2 regions of the Nonomuraea sp. B1E8 genome follow, and region 2 is predicted to be linked to the other one. Evidence: predicted binding sites of a transcription regulator. Region 2 holds the regulator's gene; the other holds the start of a gene.
The links. Region 2 encodes HrcA, which represses chaperone genes, less so after heat shock. Its sites were predicted from a motif close to TTGGCACTCTCNNNNNGAGAGTGCCAA; they were not measured.

Region 1: the regulator HrcA is predicted to act here: its motif matches at 3,038-3,064, upstream of groES (co-chaperone GroES).

Annotation. Positions count from the first base shown of each region.
Region 1 covers NZ_JBDPLS010000001.1:832,649-842,957, forward strand. The annotation lists gene ABGA98_RS03780 (sigma-70 family RNA polymerase sigma factor) at 1-518, opposite strand, end outside; gene groL (chaperonin GroEL) at 946-2,565, opposite strand; gene groES (co-chaperone GroES) at 2,637-2,951, opposite strand; gene ABGA98_RS03795 (methyltransferase domain-containing protein) at 3,356-4,534, shown strand; gene ABGA98_RS03800 (hypothetical protein) at 4,726-6,600, shown strand; gene tsaD (tRNA (adenosine(37)-N6)-threonylcarbamoyltransferase complex transferase subunit TsaD) at 6,636-7,667, opposite strand; gene rimI (ribosomal protein S18-alanine N-acetyltransferase) at 7,660-8,091, opposite strand; gene tsaB (tRNA (adenosine(37)-N6)-threonylcarbamoyltransferase complex dimerization subunit type 1 TsaB) at 8,103-8,750, opposite strand; gene ABGA98_RS03820 (aminoglycoside phosphotransferase family protein) at 8,829-9,758, opposite strand; gene ABGA98_RS03825 (class F sortase) at 9,791-10,309, opposite strand, start outside.
Region 2 covers NZ_JBDPLS010000006.1:210,263-220,571, reverse strand. The annotation lists gene ABGA98_RS21695 (histidine phosphatase family protein) at 1-196, shown strand, start outside; gene ABGA98_RS21690 (pyruvate, phosphate dikinase) at 274-1,878, opposite strand; gene ABGA98_RS21685 (transcriptional regulator) at 1,875-2,504, opposite strand; gene hemW (radical SAM family heme chaperone HemW) at 2,803-4,023, shown strand; gene ABGA98_RS21675 (DUF4870 domain-containing protein) at 4,020-4,895, opposite strand; gene ABGA98_RS21670 (DUF3097 domain-containing protein) at 4,892-5,698, opposite strand; gene ABGA98_RS21665 (hypothetical protein) at 5,716-6,234, opposite strand; gene hrcA (heat-inducible transcriptional repressor HrcA) at 6,789-7,802, shown strand; gene dnaJ (molecular chaperone DnaJ) at 7,814-8,959, shown strand; gene ABGA98_RS21650 (16S rRNA (uracil(1498)-N(3))-methyltransferase) at 8,961-9,686, shown strand; gene ABGA98_RS21645 (hypothetical protein) at 9,702-10,309, opposite strand, start outside.

The DNA.
Region 1 (10,309 bases), on a different contig from region 2:
GACACCACCCGCAGCAGCAACAACTCCCGCTGGTTCTCCGGCAGCCTGGCCAGCAGCCTGCGCGCGTGCTCCACCTCGATGTAGCGGACCACCGTCTCCTCGGGCCCAGGCCCGTCGTCAGGCCCGTCGGGCAGGTTTTGGGTCGGAACGGCCGAGCGCACGGAGCTCCGCAGCGCGTCGGCCACTTTGTGCGAGGCGATCCCGAACACGAAGGAGGCGAACGGCCGCCCCATGTCGCGGTAGCGCGGCAGCGCGGACAGGACCGCGATGCACACCTCCTGGGCGACGTCATCGGCAATGTGATATTGCCCAGAAACCCTGCCCAGCCTGGCACGGCAATACCGCACCACCATCGGACGCAACTCGCCGAGCAGAGATTCGATCGCACTGCGATCTCCCTGCACGGCGAGGCTCGTCAGTTCCCTAAGGTCGGAGTCATCCGTCCGTGCCGGAAGTCTCGACGCGAGCCTTACCCCAATTTTGGCGTCGGCGACGCTTCCCTCGCTCACGATAGGCATGATGCCCGCACTGATCCGGCCTGTCGTCATGGCGAACGGCTACGGATTGGTCACATTGAAGCGACGATAACTATCGGTAATCAAATGGGCACACTACGGCGAAACGGCTGACATAATGTTTCATCCCATAACCGGGAATGCACGACATTTGTCAGACCCTCGACGCATATCACCCTCTACCGGTTTACTGCAATATTCCACCTTTTCCCCCACTTCTCCCCAGAACCCTGCGCCCTCCCGCACCGCGAGCCCCCAACGGAGACGACGGCGACGCCTGAGCAGCGGAGTCCACGCCGTTGACCGCGTCAACGCAGAGCCAGCCGGTGCCCGGAGGGCATCGTCCCCGGGGCCGGCCGGAAGCGCGGCGAACGAGAACGGCCCGCACCCCCGAAGGGATGCGGGCCGTGACGCGAAGCAGGAGAAACGGTCAGTGGCCGTGGCCGTGACCGTGACCCTGGCCGTCGGCCGGGGCCTCCTCCTCGGGCTTGTCCACCACGAGCGCCTCGGTCGTGAGCAGCATGCCCGCGATCGAAGCGGCGTTCTGCACCGCCGACCGGGTGACCTTGACCGGGTCGATGACGCCCTGCGCGATCATGTCACCGTATTCGCCGGTCGCGGCGTTGAGGCCGTGACCGGCCTCCAGCTCGGCGATCTTGTGGGTGACCACGTAACCCTCGAGACCGGCGTTCTCGGCGATCCAGCGGGCCGGCTCGACCAGCGCGCGGCGCACGATGCCGACGCCGGTGGCCTCGTCGCCGGACAGCTCGAGGTCGTCGAGGCCCTTGCCGACGTGGATCAGCGCGGTGCCGCCGCCCGAGACGATGCCCTCCTCGATCGCGGCGCGCGTCGCGGAGATCGCGTCCTCGAGGCGGTGCTTCTTCTCCTTCAGCTCGACCTCGGTGGCGGCGCCGACACGCAGCACGCACACACCGCCGGCGAGCTTGGCCAGGCGCTCCTGCAGCTTCTCGCGGTCCCAGTCGGAGTCGGACTGCTCGATGGCAATCTTGATCTCCTTGACGCGGTCCTCGATGGCCTGCGCGTCACCGGCGCCGTCGACGATGGTGGTGTTGTCCTTCGTCACCACGACGCGGCGGGCCTGCCCGAGCACCTCGAGACCGACGTGCTCCAGCTTGAGGCCGACCTCCTCGCTGACGACCTGGCCGCCGGTGAGGATGGCCATGTCCTGCAGCATCGCCTTGCGGCGGTCGCCGAAGCCCGGGGCCTTGACGGCCACGGAGGTGAAGGTGCCGCGGATCTTGTTGGTCACCAGAACGGCCAGGGCCTCGCCCTCGACGTCCTCGGCGACCACGAGCAGCGGCTTCTTCGTCTGGGCGATCTTCTCCAGCAGCGGCAGGAAGTCCGCGATGGAGGCGATCTTGCCCTGGGTGAGCAGGATGTAGGCGTCCTCGAGGACGGACTCCATCCGCTCGGGGTCGGTCACCATGTAGGCCGACAGGTAGCCCTTGTCGAACTGCATACCCTCGGTGAACTCGAGCTCCATGCCCATGGCGTTGGACTCTTCGACGGTGAGCACACCGTCCTTGCCCACCTTGTCGAACGCCTCGGCGATCAGGTCGCCGATCTGCGCGTCCTGGGCGGAGATCGTCGCAACGTTGGCGATCTCCTTCTTGTCCTCGACCGGCCGGGCGCTGGCGAGCAGCTTGTCGCTGATCTCCTTGGCGGCCTTGTCGATGCCGCGCTTGAGTGACAGCGGCGAGGCGCCGGCGGCCACGTTGCGCAGGCCCTCGCGGACCATCGCCTGGGCCAGCACCGTCGCGGTGGTGGTGCCGTCACCGGCGATGTCGTTGGTCTTGGTGGCAACTTCCTTGGCGAGCTGGGCGCCGAGGTTTTCGTAGCGCTCGTCCAGCTCGATCTCACGAGCGATGGTCACACCGTCGTTCGTGATCGTCGGCGCACCGAACTTCTTGTCGATGACGACGTTGCGGCCACGCGGGCCAAGGGTCACCTTCACGGCGTCCGCGAGGGCGTTCACGCCACGCTCAAGCGCGCGGCGGGCGTCCTCGTCGAACTCCAGGATCTTCGCCATAGCTGAAAGTCCTCTCCTAGCGTCGAAAGCCCCGGTCGCCCCTTGGAGCGCCCGGGGCTCGACGCACCGGCTTACTTCTCGATGATCGCGAGAACGTCGCGGGCGGAGAGCACGAGGTACTCCTCGCCGCCGTACTTGACCTCGGTGCCGCCGTACTTGCTGTAGAGGACGATGTCGCCCTCGGAGACGTCGAGCGGAATCCGCTTGTCGCCGTCCTCGTCCCAGTTGCCGGGGCCCACCGCGAGGACCTTGCCCTCCTGCGGCTTCTCCTTGGCGGTGTCCGGGATGACCAGGCCGGAAGCGGTGGTCTGCTCGGCCTCAAGCGGCTGAACCACAATGCGGTCGCCGAGCGGCTTAACGGGAACCTTGGTGGCGGTCGTCACGATCGGACCTCCCCTTCAGATTTGAATGATCTAGAAGAGGCGACCAGCTGGGCCTGCCGTCGCGGGTGTCAGACCTGCCTCGTCGCACGTTGGCACTCTCAAGGGGAGAGTGCCAACAGGAAACATATGCAAGAGGGGCTTGACAGTCAACACGAACGCGTCTGCTGAGAGCGATCAGAGCGCCGGCAACAAGGCTCTATCAGCGTAATGGCCGGTCATACAGGGGTTCGTAAAGATCCTCCTGCCGCGAGATTCGCGAACGCGTGTCGCGCCGTCCTGACAGCCCGGCGTCTTCTGGTATGCGACCGGCCCGCCGTTCCACGCCGTCCCCCGCGCCCCAGCGATCCGGTCGCGTCCGCGCCCCGCGCGGGTCGAGTGCGTCCCCGGTGCCGCTAACGTCGTGTGACGTGGACCTCGACGCCTTCAACGAGCTGCTGACCCCGCGCGGGCGGCGGGCACTCGCGGAGGCCGGCGAGCTCGCCGGCGCCGACCCGGTGGCCGCCGCCACGAGGCTGCGCAGGACGTACGACGCGGCGCTCACCTCGGCGGCGCTCACCCAGGCGGGGCTCAGGGAACGCGCCACGGCCAAGTTCGGCGAGGACGCCCGGCTGATGTACTTCACGCCGCACGGCCTGGAGCAGGCCACCCGGACGGAGGTCGCCGGGCACCGCGCCGCCCGCCTGGTGGCCGCCGGCGTCCCCGAGCCCAGGGTCGTGGACGCGTGCTGCGGCATCGGCGGCGACCTGCTGGCGCTGGCCCGCGCGGGCTGCACCGTGGAGGCCGTCGACACCGACCCGCTGACCGCCGCCGTGGCCAGGGCCAACGCCGAGGCGCTCGGGCTGGGCGACCGGGTGACGGTGCGCGTGGCCGACGCGGCCGGCGTCGAGCCGGAGCGCTACGACGTGCTCTTCGCCGACCCGGCACGGCGTACGAGCAGGGGCCGTACGTTCGACCCCATGGCCTACTCGCCGCCGTGGCCCGTGGTGCTCGACCTCGTCTCCAGGGCCCGTACGGCCTGTCTCAAGGTCGCCCCCGGCATCCCCTACTCGTTCATCCCCGACGAGGCCGAGGCCGAGTGGGTGTCCTTCAAGGGCGAGGTCAAGGAGGCGACGCTCTGGACCGGGGCCGGCCGGAAGGCGGACCGGCGGGCCACCCTGCTGCCCGGCGGCCACACCCTCACCGCCACGGGCGTCCAGGCCGCCACGGGCCCGCCGGGCCGGCACGTCTACGAGCCCGACGGCGCCGCCATCCGCGCGCACCTCGTGGGCGAGGTGGCCGAGATCGTCGGCGGCCGCCTGCTCGACCCGATGATCGCGTACATCACGGGCGACGACCCCGTGGACACCCCATGGGCCACGAGATACGAGATAGACGACGTACTCCCGTTCTCGCTGAAGAAACTACGCGCCGCACTCCGAGAGCGAAGAATCGGAAATGTCACTATCAAGAAGCGCGCCTCAGCCGTCGACATCGAACGCCTGCGCAGCGATTTGCGACTCAACGGGGACAGAACAGCTGTCGTCATCCTGACCCGCATTCTTGATAAACCATCGGCCATCATCTGCAATCCGCTATCACCCCGCTGAGCTGGCATCTCGGGCATTCTTCGGTTTCGATCGATCTTTCCATTCGGCGCTGACGGACCTTGATCAAAAGGCTAAGGTGGGCGGGCGGGAGTTCTCCCCAGTGCGGTTAACCGTGTTCTCGCTCTTTCATCTGCAAACCTGACCTACCCCACCGCTGCGCGGCAGACCGTCGGCGAGCGAAGGAGCTTTCGGTGGATCATTCCAACCACACCACCCTTCTTCAGGCAGGCGGCCATCTGGCCATTTCAGAGAGAATGCGAGACCTGCTGCAGCGCGCCTCCCAGGATCACGTCTACGAGCAGCGCACGCAGGGCGCCATGCTCGACGAGATCCGCCAGCGGCTCGAAGGCATGGAGTGGCTCCTGCGCGAGGTGCGCGAGCGTGAGCTCGGCGGCCTGAGCGGCACCCTTGAGGCGGTCAACGGACGGCTGGACGACATCACCGCCAAGCCGCCGATGTGGGCCGAGGGCCTGGCGCAGCACGTGGAGGCGGTCCGCGACCACGTCGACGCCGTCGGCGAGCGGGTGAGCGGCGTGGACGCCCGCGTCGCCCCGGTGTCCGAGCTGCCCAGCCTGCAGGCCGGCGTCGGCACCGTCGGCGAGGGCGTCGACGAGGCGCTCAACCGCCTGCAGGCGGTGCTCGACACCGCCGACGGCATCACCAAGGGCATGTCCGACTTCGCCGCCAGGCTGACCACGATCAGCTCCAGCATGGAGGCCGCCGCCGGCCGCTTCACCAGGCTCGACCGGTCGATGGCCGACCTGGCCACCCGCACCGACCGCATCGAGGGCGTGATCAGCGATCTGTCCGAGGGCGTCGCCGACTCGGCCGAGCAGACGCGGGCCCGCCTCGACGCCGCCGAGCAGCGCATGGCGGCCCGCCTCGACGAGACCGACCAGCGCCTCACCGCCCGGCTCGACGAGGCGGGCCAGCACCTCGCGACCCGGCTCGACGAGACCGACGAGCGGCTCACCGTGCGCCTGGAGGGCACCGACCGGCGCCTGACCGCCCGGCTCGACGAGACCGACCAGCGGCTGGCCAGGAGCCTCGTCGAGGCCGACGAGCGGCTCGCCATCCGGCTCAAGGAGGCCGACGACCAGCTCACCGGCCACCTCTCCGACGTCGAGCAGCGGCTCGCCGCCAGGCTCGACGAGACCGACCGCCACCTTGCCGTCCAGCTCGGCGAGAGCGAGCAGCGCCTGACCGCCCGGCTCGGCGGCGTGGACGCCCGGCTCGACCGGGCGGAAAGCGCGCTCTCCGGCCTCGACACCCGGGTCGCCGACTTCGGCGGCCGGCTGGAGTCCGCCGACGAGTGCCTGGCCGACATCGACACCAGGATCGACGGCCTCGACACCCGGGTGGGCGGCGTCGACAAGCGCCTCGCGTCGATGGACGGCCAGCTCGGCGCGGTCGACAAGCGCCTGGGCGTCCTCGACGGCCACCTGGGCCGCCACGACGACCGCTTCGACGCGCTCGACGTACGCGTCGACGCCCGCTTCACCGCGCTCGACGAGCGCATGGCCGCCACCGAGCAGCGCGTGGGCGAGAGCACCACCCGCACCGAGGGCCGCTTCAACCGGCTCGACGGCCAGATGGACGCCATCGACGAGCGCCTCGGCGAGGCCGAAGAGCACCTGAGCAGCCGCTTCGACGCCATCGACGGCCACCTCGGAGGGCTCGACAGCCGCTTCAACGTCCTCGACACCCACGTCAACGGCCTGGCCACCCGCGCCGAGCAGGCCAGCGAGCACCTGGAGTCCGTCGACGACCGCATCGAGTCGGTCAACCAGCGCGTCGGCGAGCTGCCCGCCACCCTGGCCATCCCCGAGCGGATCGGCGAGCTGATCCGCTCGCAGACCGGCGACCAGGCCGAGCGGCTGGCCACCGCCGCCACCGCGCTCACCGAGCTGGTCAGGACACGTCCCGACCGCGACGAGCTGGCCGAGACGGTCACCGGCATCGTCCAGCCCGCCGCCGAAGACCTCAACAAGCGTCTCGGCGCCCTGGAGGAGACCATGCTGGCGCTGGCCGAGGCCCTGCTCCGCCCGACCAGGGCGAAAGACTGACCCCTCGCGCGGGCACGCGCCGGCCTGCCCGCGCCCTACACGTGGACCGTCGTGATCGGGAGCGAGGAGTCGGCCGGGATTTCCAGGGTCGAGGGGGTGATGCCGGCCGCGACCAGGTCGGATCCCAGGGCGGCGACCATGGCGCCGTTGTCGGTGCACAACCCGGGCCGCGGCACCCGCAGGCGCACACCGGCCGCCTCGCAGCGCTCCTGCGCCAGCGCGCGCAGCCGGGAGTTGGCCGCCACACCGCCGCCGATCAGCAGATCATCCACCCCGTATTTCCTGCACGCCTGCAGCGCCTTGCGGGTCAGCACGTCGACCACGGCCTCCTGGAACGAGGCGGCGACGTCGGGCACGTGCACGGCCTGCCCTGACGCCTCGCGGGCCTCGACCCAGCGCGCAACGGCCGTCTTGAGCCCGGAGAAGGAGAAGTCGAGCGTGCCGTCGTCGATCTTGCCGCGCGGGAACGCGATCGCCTCGCCGGAGCCCTCGCGCGCGGCCCTGTCGATGTACGGCCCGCCGGGGAAGGGCAGCCCCAGCACCCGCGCCACCTTGTCGAACGCCTCACCGGCCGCGTCGTCCACGGTGGAGCCGAGCGAGATCACGTCTTCGGCGACGTCGGGCACGAGCAGCAGCGACGAGTGGCCGCCCGAGACCAGCATGGCGACGCACGGCTTGGGCAGCGGCCCGTGTTCCAGCTGGTCGACGGCGACGTGGGCGGCCAGGTGGTTGACGCCGTAGAGGGGCACGCCGAGGCCGAGCGCGTAGGACTTGGCCGCGGCCACTCCGACCAGCAGGGCGCCGGCGAGCCCGGGGCCCGCGGTCACGGCGACGGCGTCGATGTCGGAGAACGTCAGCCCGGCCTCGGCGAGGGCGGCCTCCACGGTCGGCGTCATGGCCTCCAGATGGGCGCGCGAGGCGACCTCGGGCACCACGCCGCCGAACCTGGCGTGCTCCTCCATGCTGGAGGCGATGGTGTTGGCCAGCAGCGTGTGACCTCTGACGATGCCGATGCCGGTCTCGTCGCAGGAGGTCTCGATCCCCAGGACCAGCGGTTCGTCAGCCATCGAGCTTCCTTCTCATCATGATCGCGTCGGTGCCGTCGTCGTAGTAGCGGCGGCGGGTGCCGATCTCCTCGAACCCGAAATGCCGGTAGACCGTCTGCGCGCGCGCGTTGTCGGCGCGTACTTCCAGGAAGATCTCCCGCGCTCCCCTGCGCTGCGCCTCTGCCAGCAGTTCGGTGAGCATCGCGCTGCCGATGCCGGTGCCCTGGTGTTTCTCCAGCACGGCGATGGTCTGGACGTCGGCCTGGTCGGCCGCGGCGGCGAGCCCGGCGTAGGCGACGATCTCGCTGTCGACCAGGGCCACGACGTAGTGGCGCGTGCGCGGCATGTCGGCCAGCTCGCCGCGCATCATGCCCTCGCTCCACGCGTCGAGCGGGAACGTGGCCTGCTCGATCGCCATGACCGCCGGCAGGTCGGCCTCGGTCATCGGCCTGAGCTTCACGCCGTCACCCTCTTCGGCGCGCCCGGCACCACGGCGTCGGGCCTGCGCAGGTAGATCGGGCGGGGCGGATCGAGCGGGGCGCCCTCGGCGAGCCGCCCGGCCGCGAGCGCGGCCAGCGCCCCCGCGCTGGGGTATGGGGGCACGTCGCTCCCGTTTCCCAAAATTTCTGGATATAGCGCAGCACCCGCCCCCACGACCGGCAGCCCCTCCACCGGCACCTCAGCGGGCCGGTTGACGAACGGCCCCTCGACCCGGGTGCGCATGTCGGCATAACGCCCCCAGAACACCTCTTTGCGCCGCGCGTCGGTGGCCACCAGGAACGGCTCGGTCAAGCCGCTGCCGAACGCGACCGCGTCGAGCGTGCACACGCCGTAGGAGGGCACGCCCAGCGTCGTGGACAGCCCCTGCGCGGTCATCAGGCCGACACGCAGCCCGGTGTAGGGCCCGGGGCCACTGCCCGCCACGACGGCCGTGACGTCGCGCAGCGACGCCCCCGACTCGGCCAGGACACGCTCGATGGTGGGGGCGAGCAACTCGCCGTGGCGTCGGGCGTCGATCGTCGTCGACTCGGCGAGCACCCGCTCCCCGTCGTGGAGGGCGGCGGTGACGGCGGGTGTCGCGGTATCAAAGGCCAGGACCAGCACGACTGTTTAGCGTACCCGCCGTAAGGGTCTCTCCCGGCCGTTACCGGTACGCCAGGCGACAAGCCGGTGCAGGGCGCGTCAGGCCCAGCCCGTACGCCGCCGCAGCCAGTCGAGCGCCACCACGCCCTGCGCCCGCTGGAACGCCCTGATGGTGGGCAGGCCCGGCGGGCCGGGCAGGCGGCCGTGGTGGACGAAATAGCCCGCCATGGCCGCGACCGTCGCGGTCACGGCGGGATCGGGGTCGGTGCACAGTTCGTACGGCGGCGGCCCGCCCTGCATGCCGACCGACGGCAGCAGGTAGACCCGGTCGACCCAGGGCGCGCCCAGGCAGGCCCACGGCCAGTCGACGAAGTAGACACGATCGTCGGTGAGCAGGATGTTGTCGGCCCGCACGTCGGCGTGGACCAGGCTGTCTCCCGCCGCGGCCGCGGCCCAGCCCGACTCCAGCGCGGCCAGCTCATCGAGGTGGCGCAGCGCCCACGGGTCGAGGCCGGTGGTGTCCTCGTCGAGCAGCCTGCGCCAGCCGCCGAACGACGAGCCGAACGTCTCGCCCATCCGCGGCACGTCGATCGGCGAGGGAGTGAGCGCGGCCGACATCTCGTCGAGGGCGGCCAGCACCCGGTCGAGCTGGTCGCGCCGCCACGGCAACTCGGGATGCGCGCCCTCGACGTCCTCGAAGACCAGCGTCACCCAGCCGTCCAGCTCGAAACCCGTCAGCAGGCGGGGCGCGGGCACGGACGCGGGCAGGGCTGCCGCGATCTTGAGCTCGTTCTGGTACATGCGGACGCTGTCGGCGTTCGGCTCGGGGCCGACGGCCTTGACGAACGCCCGCCTGCCGCCGTCGGTGCGCAGCCGGACGGCGGCCGCCGGCGAGAAGCCGCCGGGCTGCGTCGTCGCCTCCGCCACGCGCCCGCCGAGGAAACGCTCGACCGCCGCGCGCACCGGCGGGTGCACGGCGTGCCACGGCACGCGGGCGCCGGACGCGGGCGGGATGGTGTCCACGCTCATGTCTTCATCGTCCCTGAGGGGGCAACCGCTTTTCAGGCCCGGGACGCGTACACGATGATGTTGTCCAGGTATTCGCCCTTGGCATAGTCGAACTTGCCGCCGCAGGTGACGAGCTTGAGCCCGTCCTCGACGTAGACGCGCTTGGCAGGGAAGTCGTCCTTGTGCACCTGCTCGATCCCGTCGACCTTGAAGGTCACGGTCTTGCCGTCGCTGCGTTCGACCTTGACGGTCTCGCCCTTGCGTAAGTTCCTGAGCTTGTAGAACACGGCGGGCGCCGTCTTGGTGTCGACGTGGCCGATGATGACCGAGGCGCCCTTCTCGCCGGGCACCGCGCTGCCGGTGAACCAGCCGGCCATCTTCGGCTTCTCGTAGGGCGGCAGCTCGATCTCGCCGTTCTTCAGCAGGTCGAGCTCCATCAGCGGGGCCTCGACGTCGATCGACGGGATGTCGATGCTCTCCGGCACGACGGCCTGTGCTGGGGTGGTGCCGGTCTTCAGGTTGTTGCCGAACGCGACCAGCAGCAGTCCCGTCACGGCGCCCGCGAGCACCAC
Region 2 (10,309 bases):
CCAGGTTGCCTGGCTGGTGCGGCAGGCCCTCGACGCACCGCCGGCGCGGTGGCTGGGATTGGGCTGCGGCAACACGGCGCTGACCGCGATCGACTATTACGACGGCGCCGCGCCGGCCGTGCTGCTCTACAACGACATGGGTCACCTTCCGGCCGACCTGCGCTGGACCGGCTTCGGGCCGAGCGTCCGGCCGTGAGAGACGGCGGGGCCCCGACTCCGGGTGATGTGCTCCCGCGTGCCCGTCCCGGGACGACGTGGCTCGGGGCCGGCGCGCTAGTCGTGACGGAGGGTGGTGTGGGCGGCGGTGAGGCGTTGGGCCTCCTCGCGTTCGGAGTGGTCGCCCGACACGTCGTCCGCCCAGGCGAGGAGCCGGCGCAGGTGGGCGCCGGCCGCGTCCGTGGAGACGGGAGGGCTGCCGAGGGCGACCTCGCCGCTGGTCCCGTCGATGGTGACGAGGGTGCCTTCGCTGACGGTGCGCCCATCGGCCCTCCATGAGGCGGCGGCGACATCGACGACGAGGCCGGTGACGCCGACGACGGCGGGCTTTCCCATCGCCCGTGCGACCACCGCCGCGTGGCTGGCCGACCCGCCGCGCGCGGTGACGATGCCCGTGGCGGCGGCCAGGCCGCGCATGTCGTGCGGGGACGTCTCCGGGCGCACCAGGATGACCGGACCGTCGGCGGCCATGCGCACCGCCGCTTCGGCCGTGGTCGCCACCTTGCCGACCGCGACACCGGGACAGGCTCCCACTCCGCGGGCCACGATGTCAGCCTTCGCCGAGGCCGCTATGCGGGGCGTGCGGACGTGCCGCAGATGGTGTGGCGAGACCCTGAGCAGCGCTTCTCGCCGGGTGATGAGGCACTCGTCGGCGAGTTCGGTGGCGACGCGAACGGCGGCGCCTCCGGCGAACCGGCCGGGCCGGACCTGCAACAGCCACAGCTCGCCGGCCTGGAAGGTGAACTCGACGTAGCACGCATCGCGGTAATGCCCCTCGACCCGGCGCAGGGCTCCCATCAGGGCGGTCCACACGGCCGGTTCCCGGCCGGCGAGTTCGTGCAGGGGACGGGTCGATGATCGGCCTGAGACGACGTCTTCGCCTTGGCGCCCGAACAGGACGTCACCAAACGGGATGTTCTCTCCGGTGTTGGGGTCACGGCTGAAGGCGACTCCGGTGCCGCTGCGGTCGTCTCGGTTTCCGTACACCATCGCCTGCACGATCACGGCTGTGCCGAGGTCGTGCGGAATGTCATGCAGTTCGCGGTACGTACGCGCCCGAGGTGCGTCCCACGACGAGAAGACGGCCTTGATCGCCAGCTCCAGCTGCTCGGACGCGTCGTCAGGGATCGGCCGGCCGGCCCGTTGCCGGATGAACCCCTCGACCGCTTCGATGAGCTGTGCGTCCCCTGGGGCTCCGCCGGGGTCGGCGGCCACTCCCATGGCGTCGGTGTTCGTGATCGCGGACGCGAAGCTCGACAGGAACCGCAGCCGCGAGTTCAGCGCGAACCGCGCGTCGCCGGTTTCGGCGGCCAGTCCCGATGACGCTTCCGTCGTGAGGCCGAGATTCAGGATGGTGTTCATCATGCCGGGCATCGACACGCTCGCCCCGGAGCGTACCGACACGGCCAACGGCGCCTGAGCTCCGCCGAACCTGCGTCCCGTCGCGGCCTCCAGGCCGGTCATGGCGATCGCGAGCTCCTCGTCCAGTCCGGCGGGAAGACGGCCCTCACGCATGAATGCCCGGCATGCCTCGACGGTGACGACGAACCCGGCGGGCACCGGCAACCCCAGACGGTGCAGGATCACGAGGCCGTGTGCCTTGGCCCCCAGAACCTCCGCGGGCTCCTCGGCCCGCGCGGAGAGCGGCCGGATCCACCTCACCGGGGGATCCCGAGCGTCGCGAGCAGGTCCTCGTGAAGCTGGGCCCACACGATGTGGTAGGAGGCGGCGACGTGGTCGGCCACGTACTCCAGCCCGCCCGAGCGGGCACGATCGAGGGCTTCGCTCAGGCGGGTTCGATAGCGGCCGAAGCGCGGCAACGCCGCGGAGAGCTCGGCGCAGACGACCGCGGCCCGCCGGTCCAGGGCGGAGAACCGGTCGAGGACGCGAGTGTCGTACGCGGGGTCGCTGTGGTCGTTGACGGTCATGACGCCGCCGACGGGCCTCAGCTGCCAGGCCGTGCAGAGATCGAGCAGTTCCGGGTTCAGGACGAGAAAGCGCTCGTAGGCCGCGGTGACAGCGGGACGCGCGCCACCTGATTCGAGCTCATCGGTGATCCACTCGGCGTCGGCGACCCGGCCGGCATCCGTCAGGCCCCACACGTCGAACCCGCCGGCCAGATGCGTGACGAGACCGGCGACCGCTAGATCGATCAGCTCGGACTCGACCTCGGACTCGTCCATGCCCGTGGCCGCGGCCACACGGGTGAGGCCGGCATGGCCACCACAGCGCAGTGCATGGAGCACCAGCAGCCCGGTGCCGGTGCGGCGAGGTGCGGGCCGGCTCACGGCGTCGCCCTTCGCGACCGCGCGCCGTGTGCGGTGTCGGCTGCCGTCACGGCTCCGTCGTCCACCGCGCCCCGGGTCTCCGCCCGGGAGCCCTGCTCGATGGGCTCCCGCCTCGCCGCCGATGCGCGCCTGCGCGCCTGCCGGATCCGTGCCGGCCGTGTCTCTACCGCTTCTTTCCGCCAGAACATGCTTGGGATGCTCTCACAATCCAGATGATGTTGTCATCTGAATGGACGCGACAAGCACTTCGTCAACGCCCGAAGCCGGAGCACTCCCGCGGGGCGGGCAGACTGGAGGCGTGCCATCCACCCCGCCTGACGGCGATCCCGCGCCCGCCACGGGCGAGCTGCCCGCGAGCGCCCTGAGCGGGCTCGGCGAGCGTCCGTTCGGCTTCTACGTGCACGTGCCGTTCTGCGTCACCCGCTGCGGCTACTGCGACTTCAACACCTACACCGCCGCCGAGCTCGGCCCCGGCGCCTCCCACCGCGACTACGCCGACACCGTCGTCGAGGAGATCCGGCTCGCGCGCCGCGTCCTGGGCACGGCCGAGCTGCCGGTGGAGACGGTGTTCTTCGGCGGGGGCACCCCCACACTGCTGCCTCCTGAAGACCTGGCCAGGATCCTGAGCGCCATCGCCTCGGAGTTCGGGCTGCGGCCGGGGGCCGAGGTGACGACCGAGGCCAACCCGGAGTCCGTCACCCCGTCCTCCCTCGACAAGCTCCGCCACGGCGGGTTCAACCGGGTCAGCTTCGGCATGCAGAGCGTCCGCGAGCACGTGCTCCAGGTGCTCGACCGCGGGCACACGCCGGGGCGGGCCGCCGCGGCCGTGCGGGAGGCGCGGGCGGCCGGGTTCGAGCACGTCAACCTCGACCTGATCTACAGCACGCCCGGCGAGTCCGACGACGACTGGAGGGCCTCGCTGGACGCGGCGATCGAGGCCGGGCCCGACCACGTGTCGGCGTACTCGCTGATCGTCGAGGACGGCACCAGGCTGGCGGCCAGGATCCGGCGGGGCGAGCTGCCGATGCCCGACGACGACGTGGCCGCCGACCGCTACCTGATCGCCGACGAGATGTTGTCGCAGGCAGGTCTCCACTGGTACGAGGTGTCCAACTGGGCCACCTCCGACGCGGCGCGCTGCCGGCACAACCTGCTCTACTGGACCGGCGGGGACTGGTGGGCAGCCGGTCCAGGCGCGCACAGCCACGTCGGCGGCACCCGCTGGTGGAACGTCAAACACCCGGCCGCCTACGCCCAGCGGCTGGCCGGCGGCGCCTCGCCCGCGCATGCCCGCGAGGTGCTGGGCACCGGCGACCGCGACGCCGAACGCCTGATGCTGGAGCTGCGGCTGGCGTCCGGCTACCCGCTCGCCGAGGTCGCGCCCGCCGCGCGTCCCGCTGTGGCGAGCGCGCTGGCGCGCGGGCTGCTCGAGCCCGGGCCGTTCAGGTCGGGGCTGATGGTGCTCACGCTCCAGGGGCGGCTGCTGGCCGACGCCCTCATCAGGGATCTGCTCGTCTAGGTGATCATGCGGATGGCGAACGGATAGCGGTACATCTGCCCCTTGTTCGTGGCCATGGCCGCCTGGATGTGGAAGATCAACGAGACGATCCAGACCACCGGCAGCAGCAGGATGCCGACGAAGACGATCATCAGGATGCTCGAGACGAGATAGCCGATGAACATCGTGATCTGGAAGTTGAGCGCCTCGGCCGCCTGGTCCCGCACGTACGGCGACTCGTCCTTCTTCATGAGGTAGATGACCAGCGGACCGATCCAGGAGGCCAGCAGGCCCAGCAGGTGCGCGATCATCGCCAGCGAGGTGTCGTCGGTGCCCGGGCGGGGGCCGAAACGGCCGGGGACGTACGGCTCGCGGGGGCCTCCGGGGTAGGCGTGGCCGGGAGGAGGGCCGTAGCCGGGCGGGGGAGCGCCGTATCCCGGGACCTGGCCCTGGCCGGGCGGTGGCGCGTAACCGGGAGGCGGACCGTAACCGGGCTGCCCGCCGTAGCCTGGCTGGCCGCCGTAGCCGGGCGGCTGGGGTCCGTAGATGGGCTCGGAGTCGGGCATCCGGCCGTAGGGCTGCTCACCGTAGGACTCGGACCCGGGTTGCGGGCCGTACCCTGGCTGCCCGCCGTAGCCGGGCTGGGAACCGGGTTGCTGGGCGTATCCGGGTTGGCCGCCGTATGCGGGCTGGGATCCTGGCTGAGGGCCGTAGCCGGGTTGGGAGCCCTGCTGAGGGCCGTAGCCGGGTTGGGAGCCGGGTCGGCCGCCGTAGCCCGGGTGGCCGCCGGGGGACGGCGGCTGAGGGCCGGAGCCGTGGTCCGGCTGGAGGTCTGACGCGGACACCTTGCGGGTGCGTTCGTCGTCAGGCGGCGGCTGGGGATCCTGGCTCATGATGCCTCCGTCACGAAGTCGATCAGTTCTTCGACCCGGCCGAGCAGCTCCGGCTCCAGGTCGGTGTAGCTCGAGACGGCGCCGAGGATGCGCCGCCATGCCTGCGCGGGCTCCATGCGCCAGCCCAGGGCCGCGATCACGCCTTCCTTCCAAGGCACTCCGCGCGGCACGTCCGGCCAGCCGGGGATGCGCAACACGGACGGTTTGACCGCCTGCCAGATGTCGACGTAGGGGTGCCCCACGACGAGCACGTCCGGCGAGGTGATCTCGGCGGCGATCCGGCTCTCCTTGGAGCCGGGCACGAGGTGGTCGACCAGCACTCCGAGACGGCGGCCGGGCTCGGGACCGAACTCCGCCACGATGGCGGGAAGATCGTCCACGCCCTCCAGGTATTCGACCACGACCCCTTCGACCCGCAGGTCGTGACCCCAGATCTTCTCCACGAGGGCGGCGTCGTGCACGCCCTCCACGTAGATCCGGCTCTCCCTGGCCACCCTGGCCCGCAGCCCTTGGACGGCGATCGAGCCCGACGCGCTGCGTCTGGTGCCCGTGAGGGCCGCCGCCGGGCGTACGAGTGTCACGGGCTTGCCCTCGAGCAGGAACGCCGCGGGCGCGAGCGGGAACAACCGGCGCTTGCCGAACCGGTCTTCGAGCGTGACGGCCTCCTTGTCGCAGGCCACCACCGCGCCGCAGAAGCCGCTGTCGGCGTCTTCCACGACGAGCTCCAGCTCGGCGGGCACTTTCGGGATCTTCCCCTTGCCCGGCCGGCGCCAATTCCCCGCAAGTACATCGCCCTCGTACACACGGGGACGGTAGCAAATCACCCGCCGACCGCAAGGCGCCTGCGCGACGCACCCCGGCCTGCCAGGACGACGATCGTGCCGATGACCGCGGCGAGCAGCCCCGCGCCGCCGATCAGCAACGGGGTGGCCGTTCCGCCGCCCGTGGAGGAAGCGTCCCTCCCGATGCCGTACCGTACGGCGGCCTGCTCCTGGTGGGTGCAGACCAGCTGGTAGTCGCCCCTGGCGGGCGCGTTGACGACGAGGAACTGCTGCCAGGTCGTGCCACCCTCCGTGACCTTCGGGATGCCCGGGGTCTTGGCCAGCCTGGCCGGTCCGGAGATCTCGCACGAGTAGTGGACGGCCGTGTCGCTGGCGATGTAGACGGCCGGTCTGTCCGCGGGGTCGATCGGCACCGTGACGCTTTCGCCGGACGCGAACGCCTTGGTCGGCGCCAGGCCGGACGCGCCGGTCCCGCCGCCGAACATGACGGCGGCGGTGATCAGGCACACGACGGCCACGCCCCAGACGGCTGCCAGCCACCACAGGGGCGGCGTCACGGCCTTCGGGTCGATGCGGGGCGGGAACTGGGGTTGCCCACCATGGGGCCCGTACTGCGGCTGCGGGCCGTACTGGGGTTGTTGCGCGTACGGCCCGGGCTGGCCGTGGTACGGCGGTTGCCCGTACGGCGAAGGCTGACCGTAGCCCGAGGGCTGATCATAGGGTGGCGATGGATGCCCGAACTGCGGCGGCCGACTGTAGCCAGGCTGTGAGTCCGCCTGAGGCTCGGGTTGGGAGTTCGGCTGAGAGCCGTAACCGGGCTGGGAACCTGGCTGGGGGGTGTAGCCCGGCCGGGAGCCTGGTTGCGGGCCGTGCTGCGGAGGTTGGGGCTGACCTTGGTCGGGATCCTGCCCTGGCGGCTGGTCGGACGACGGGGGCTGGGAATCGTCGGTCATGTGCGCAAGTGTGAGGCCTGTCCCTTCCTGGAAGCTAGAAGCAGGACGGGACACGGTGTTATCGCACCTTGTGGGCGAGAGCCGTACACTTGGCACTCGGGAACACAGAGTGCTAGAGCCTGTGTTTTCCCCATGGCACGAGGGCAGGAGGTGAGCGCGTGCTTGACGAACGGAAGCTGGCGGTGCTCCGCGCCATTGTCGAAGACTACGTGTCGACCAACGAACCGGTGGGCTCCAAGGCGCTGGCCGATCGCCACAACCTGAAGGTCTCCCCGGCGACGGTCAGGAACGACATGGCGGCGCTGGAGGAGGAGGGATACATCACGCAGCCGCACACCAGCGCGGGCCGGGTGCCGACGGACAAGGGCTACCGCCTGTTCGTCGATCGGCTCTCGCAGGTCAAGCCGCTGTCGGGGGCCGAGCGCCGGGCGATCGAGACGTTCCTGGCGGGCGCGGTCGACCTCGACGACGTGGTGACCCGCACGGTTCGCCTGCTCGCGCAGCTGACCAGGCAGGTGGCGGTGGTGCAATACCCGACGCTGACCCGTTCGACGGTGCGGCACGTCGAGCTCGTCCCGCTGCACGACCGGCGGGTCATGCTCGTGCTGATCACCAACACCGGCCGCGTCGAGCAGCGGGTGATCGAGCTGCCCGAGGTGGTGGAGGAGGCGCGGATCGCGCACCTGCGCGCCGTGCTCAACTCCTGCCTCGACGGTTGCGGCCTGGCCAGCGTGCCCGACCTGGTGGCAGACCTGCCCGAGCGGTTGCCCGCCGAAGACCGGCCCGTCGTGGCGACGATCCTGTCGGTGCTGCTCGAGACCCTGGTCGAGCGGCACGACGAGAAGATCGTGTTCGCCGGGGCGGCCAACCTCGCCGGCGCCGACTTCTCCACCGGCCTCCGCGACGTGCTGGAGGCGCTGGAGGAGCAGGTGGTGCTCATGCGGCTGCTCGGCGAGACCACGTCCGACACCCCGTCCGCGCTCACCGTGCGCATCGGCTCGGAAAACCCCTACCTGCGGGGCACATCCATCGTCGCGACCGGATACGGTTCTGGCGACAACCAACTGGCCCGGCTCGGGGTGCTGGGACCCACGAGGATGGATTATCCAGTGACGATGGGCGCCGTGCGCGCGGTGGCACGCTACGTCAGCCAGATCCTGGCTGCATCTTAAGAGGTCGATAAGTGGCAAACAGCGACTATTACGCCACCCTCGGGGTGCGCCCTGACGCCAGTCAGGACGAGATCAAGAAGGCCTACCGCCGGCTCGCCCGCGAGCTGCATCCCGACATGAACCCCGATCCTGAGACCCAGGACAGGTTCAAGGAGATCACGCAGGCCTACGAAGTGCTGTCCGACCCGAACAAGCGCCAGATGTACGACCTGGGCGGCGACCCCTTCGGCGGCGCCGGAGCGGGTGCGGGCGCCGGAGCCGGCGGGTTCGGCGCGGGTTTCCCCTTCAGCGACATCATGGACGCCTTCTTCGGCACCGCGGCCGGCGCCAGGGGCCCCCGTTCGCGTGCCCGCAGGGGCCGCAACGCCACCATCAGGGTCGAGCTCGACCTGCGCGAGACCGCGTTCGGCACCACCCGCGAGCTGGTCGTCGACACGGCCGTGATCTGCGAGGTGTGCCAGGGCGCGGGCGCGGCGGCCGGCACCCACCCCGACACGTGCGACATGTGCAACGGGCGCGGCGAGATCTCCCAGGTCACCCGCTCGTTCCTGGGCCAGGTCATGACCTCGCGGCCGTGCCCGCAGTGCGGCGGGTTCGGCACCATCATCCGCAACCCCTGCCAGGAGTGCTCGGGCGACGGCCGGGTGCGCACCCGGCGGACGATCAAGGTCCGCATCCCCGCGGGCGTCGAGGACGGCACCCACATCCAGCTCGCCGGCGAGGGCGAGGTCGGTCCCGGAGGCGGCCCGCCCGGAGACCTGTTCCTCGAGATCGTCGAGCGGCCTCACGAGATCTTCGAACGGCGCGGCGACGACCTCCACTGCACCGTGCAGATCCCGATGACGGCCGCCGCGCTGGGCACGGTGCTGACGGTGGAGACGCTCGACGGCGCCGAGGAGATCGACGTCCGCCCGGGCACCCAGTCGGGCCAGGTCATCACGATGTACGGGCGCGGCGTGCAGCGGCTCAACGAGTCCGGCCGGGGCGACCTGCTGATCCACGTCAACGTCGAGACGCCGACCCGCCTCGACACGGCGCAGGAGGAGCTGCTGCGCGAGTTGTCCAGGCAGCGCGGCGAGGAGCGGCCTCCCGGCAAGTTCGCCCCCGGGCAGCAGAGCTTCTTCTCCCGCCTGCGCGACGCCTTCAACGGCAGGTGACGTGACCGTCCCCGTCTTCCTGTCGCGGGAGCTGGACGGCACGGAGCTGACGCTCGACGGCCCGGAGGGGCGCCACGCGGCCTCTGTCAGGCGCCTGCGGGCCGGCGAGCGGGTCGACCTGACCGACGGCGCCGGCTCCGTCGCCGAGTGCGTCGTACGCGAGGTGCTGAAGGACGCGCTCAGGCTCGACGTGATCGGCCGGCACACCGTCGAGCCGCCCAGCCGGCGGCTGGTCGTCGTCCAGGGGCTGCCCAAGGGCGACAGGGGCGAGCTGGCGGTCGAGATGATGACCGAGGCGGGCGTCGACGTCATCGTGCCGTGGTCGGCCGCCCGGAGCATCACGCAGTGGAAGGGCGACAAGGTCGCCAAGGCGCTGGGGCGCTGGCGGTCCACGGCACGTGAGGCGGGCAAGCAGGCCCGCAGGTTCCGTCTGCCCGAGGTGGCCGACCTCGCCTCCACCTCGCACGTCGAGCGGCTGCTGTCGGAGGCGGCGCTGGGGCTGGTGCTGCACGAGGAGGCCGCCGAGCCGCTGTCGGGCGTGGAGTTGCCGGCGGGCGGCGACATCGTGGTGGTCGTGGGACCTGAGGGCGGCGTCTCCGCGGACGAACTCGACAGGTTCCGCGCGGCGAAGGCCGTGCCGGTGCTGCTGGGGCCCACGGTCCTGCGTACGTCCACGGCGGGCGTGGCGGCGGCGGCCGTGCTGATGACGCGTACGGGGCGCTGGTAGGGCCTCTGAGGGCTGTCAGGGCGCCGGCTGGGAGGCGTCGAGGAGCGGGCTGCTGCCGCCGGTGGGCGTCTCCTCCACGACGTCGCCCGGCGGGCACTCCTCCATCGGGCACGCCGTGGGCTCCATGGACGTCTCTTCCGGGGTGGGCGTCGGGCTGGGGGTGCTCGTGGGGCAGTCGGGCGCCGGCTCGGCCGGTACGACGGTCGTCGACGGGCACGTGGTGGGCGTGGGGCTGGACGAGGGCGACGGCGCCCTGGTCGAGTCGGCCGTCTTCGAGGTCCGCGGCGTCGGTGACCTCGACTCGGGCGGCACGAAGACGACCTCGGAGCGCGAGGGGACGGGCTTCTTCGGCGGGGGCTCGTGCGAGCGGGTGGTGGAGGAGTTGGACGGGACCTCGGAGGACTCGACACCGGCGGGCTGCACGGGGCTCTCCTCGGTGATCTGGGAGCGCAGCCCGGGAACCGTCATCACGATCGTCCCCGCCACGAGAAGGGCACTGGCGGCGGCCGCCCCCGCGCGCCACCAGAACAGGTTGCGAACGCCGCGCCGCTCGATGCGGGCACGGATGATCTCCAGTCCTTCCGGCGAGGGTACGACCGCGTCCGCCTCCGCACGGAGCGCAC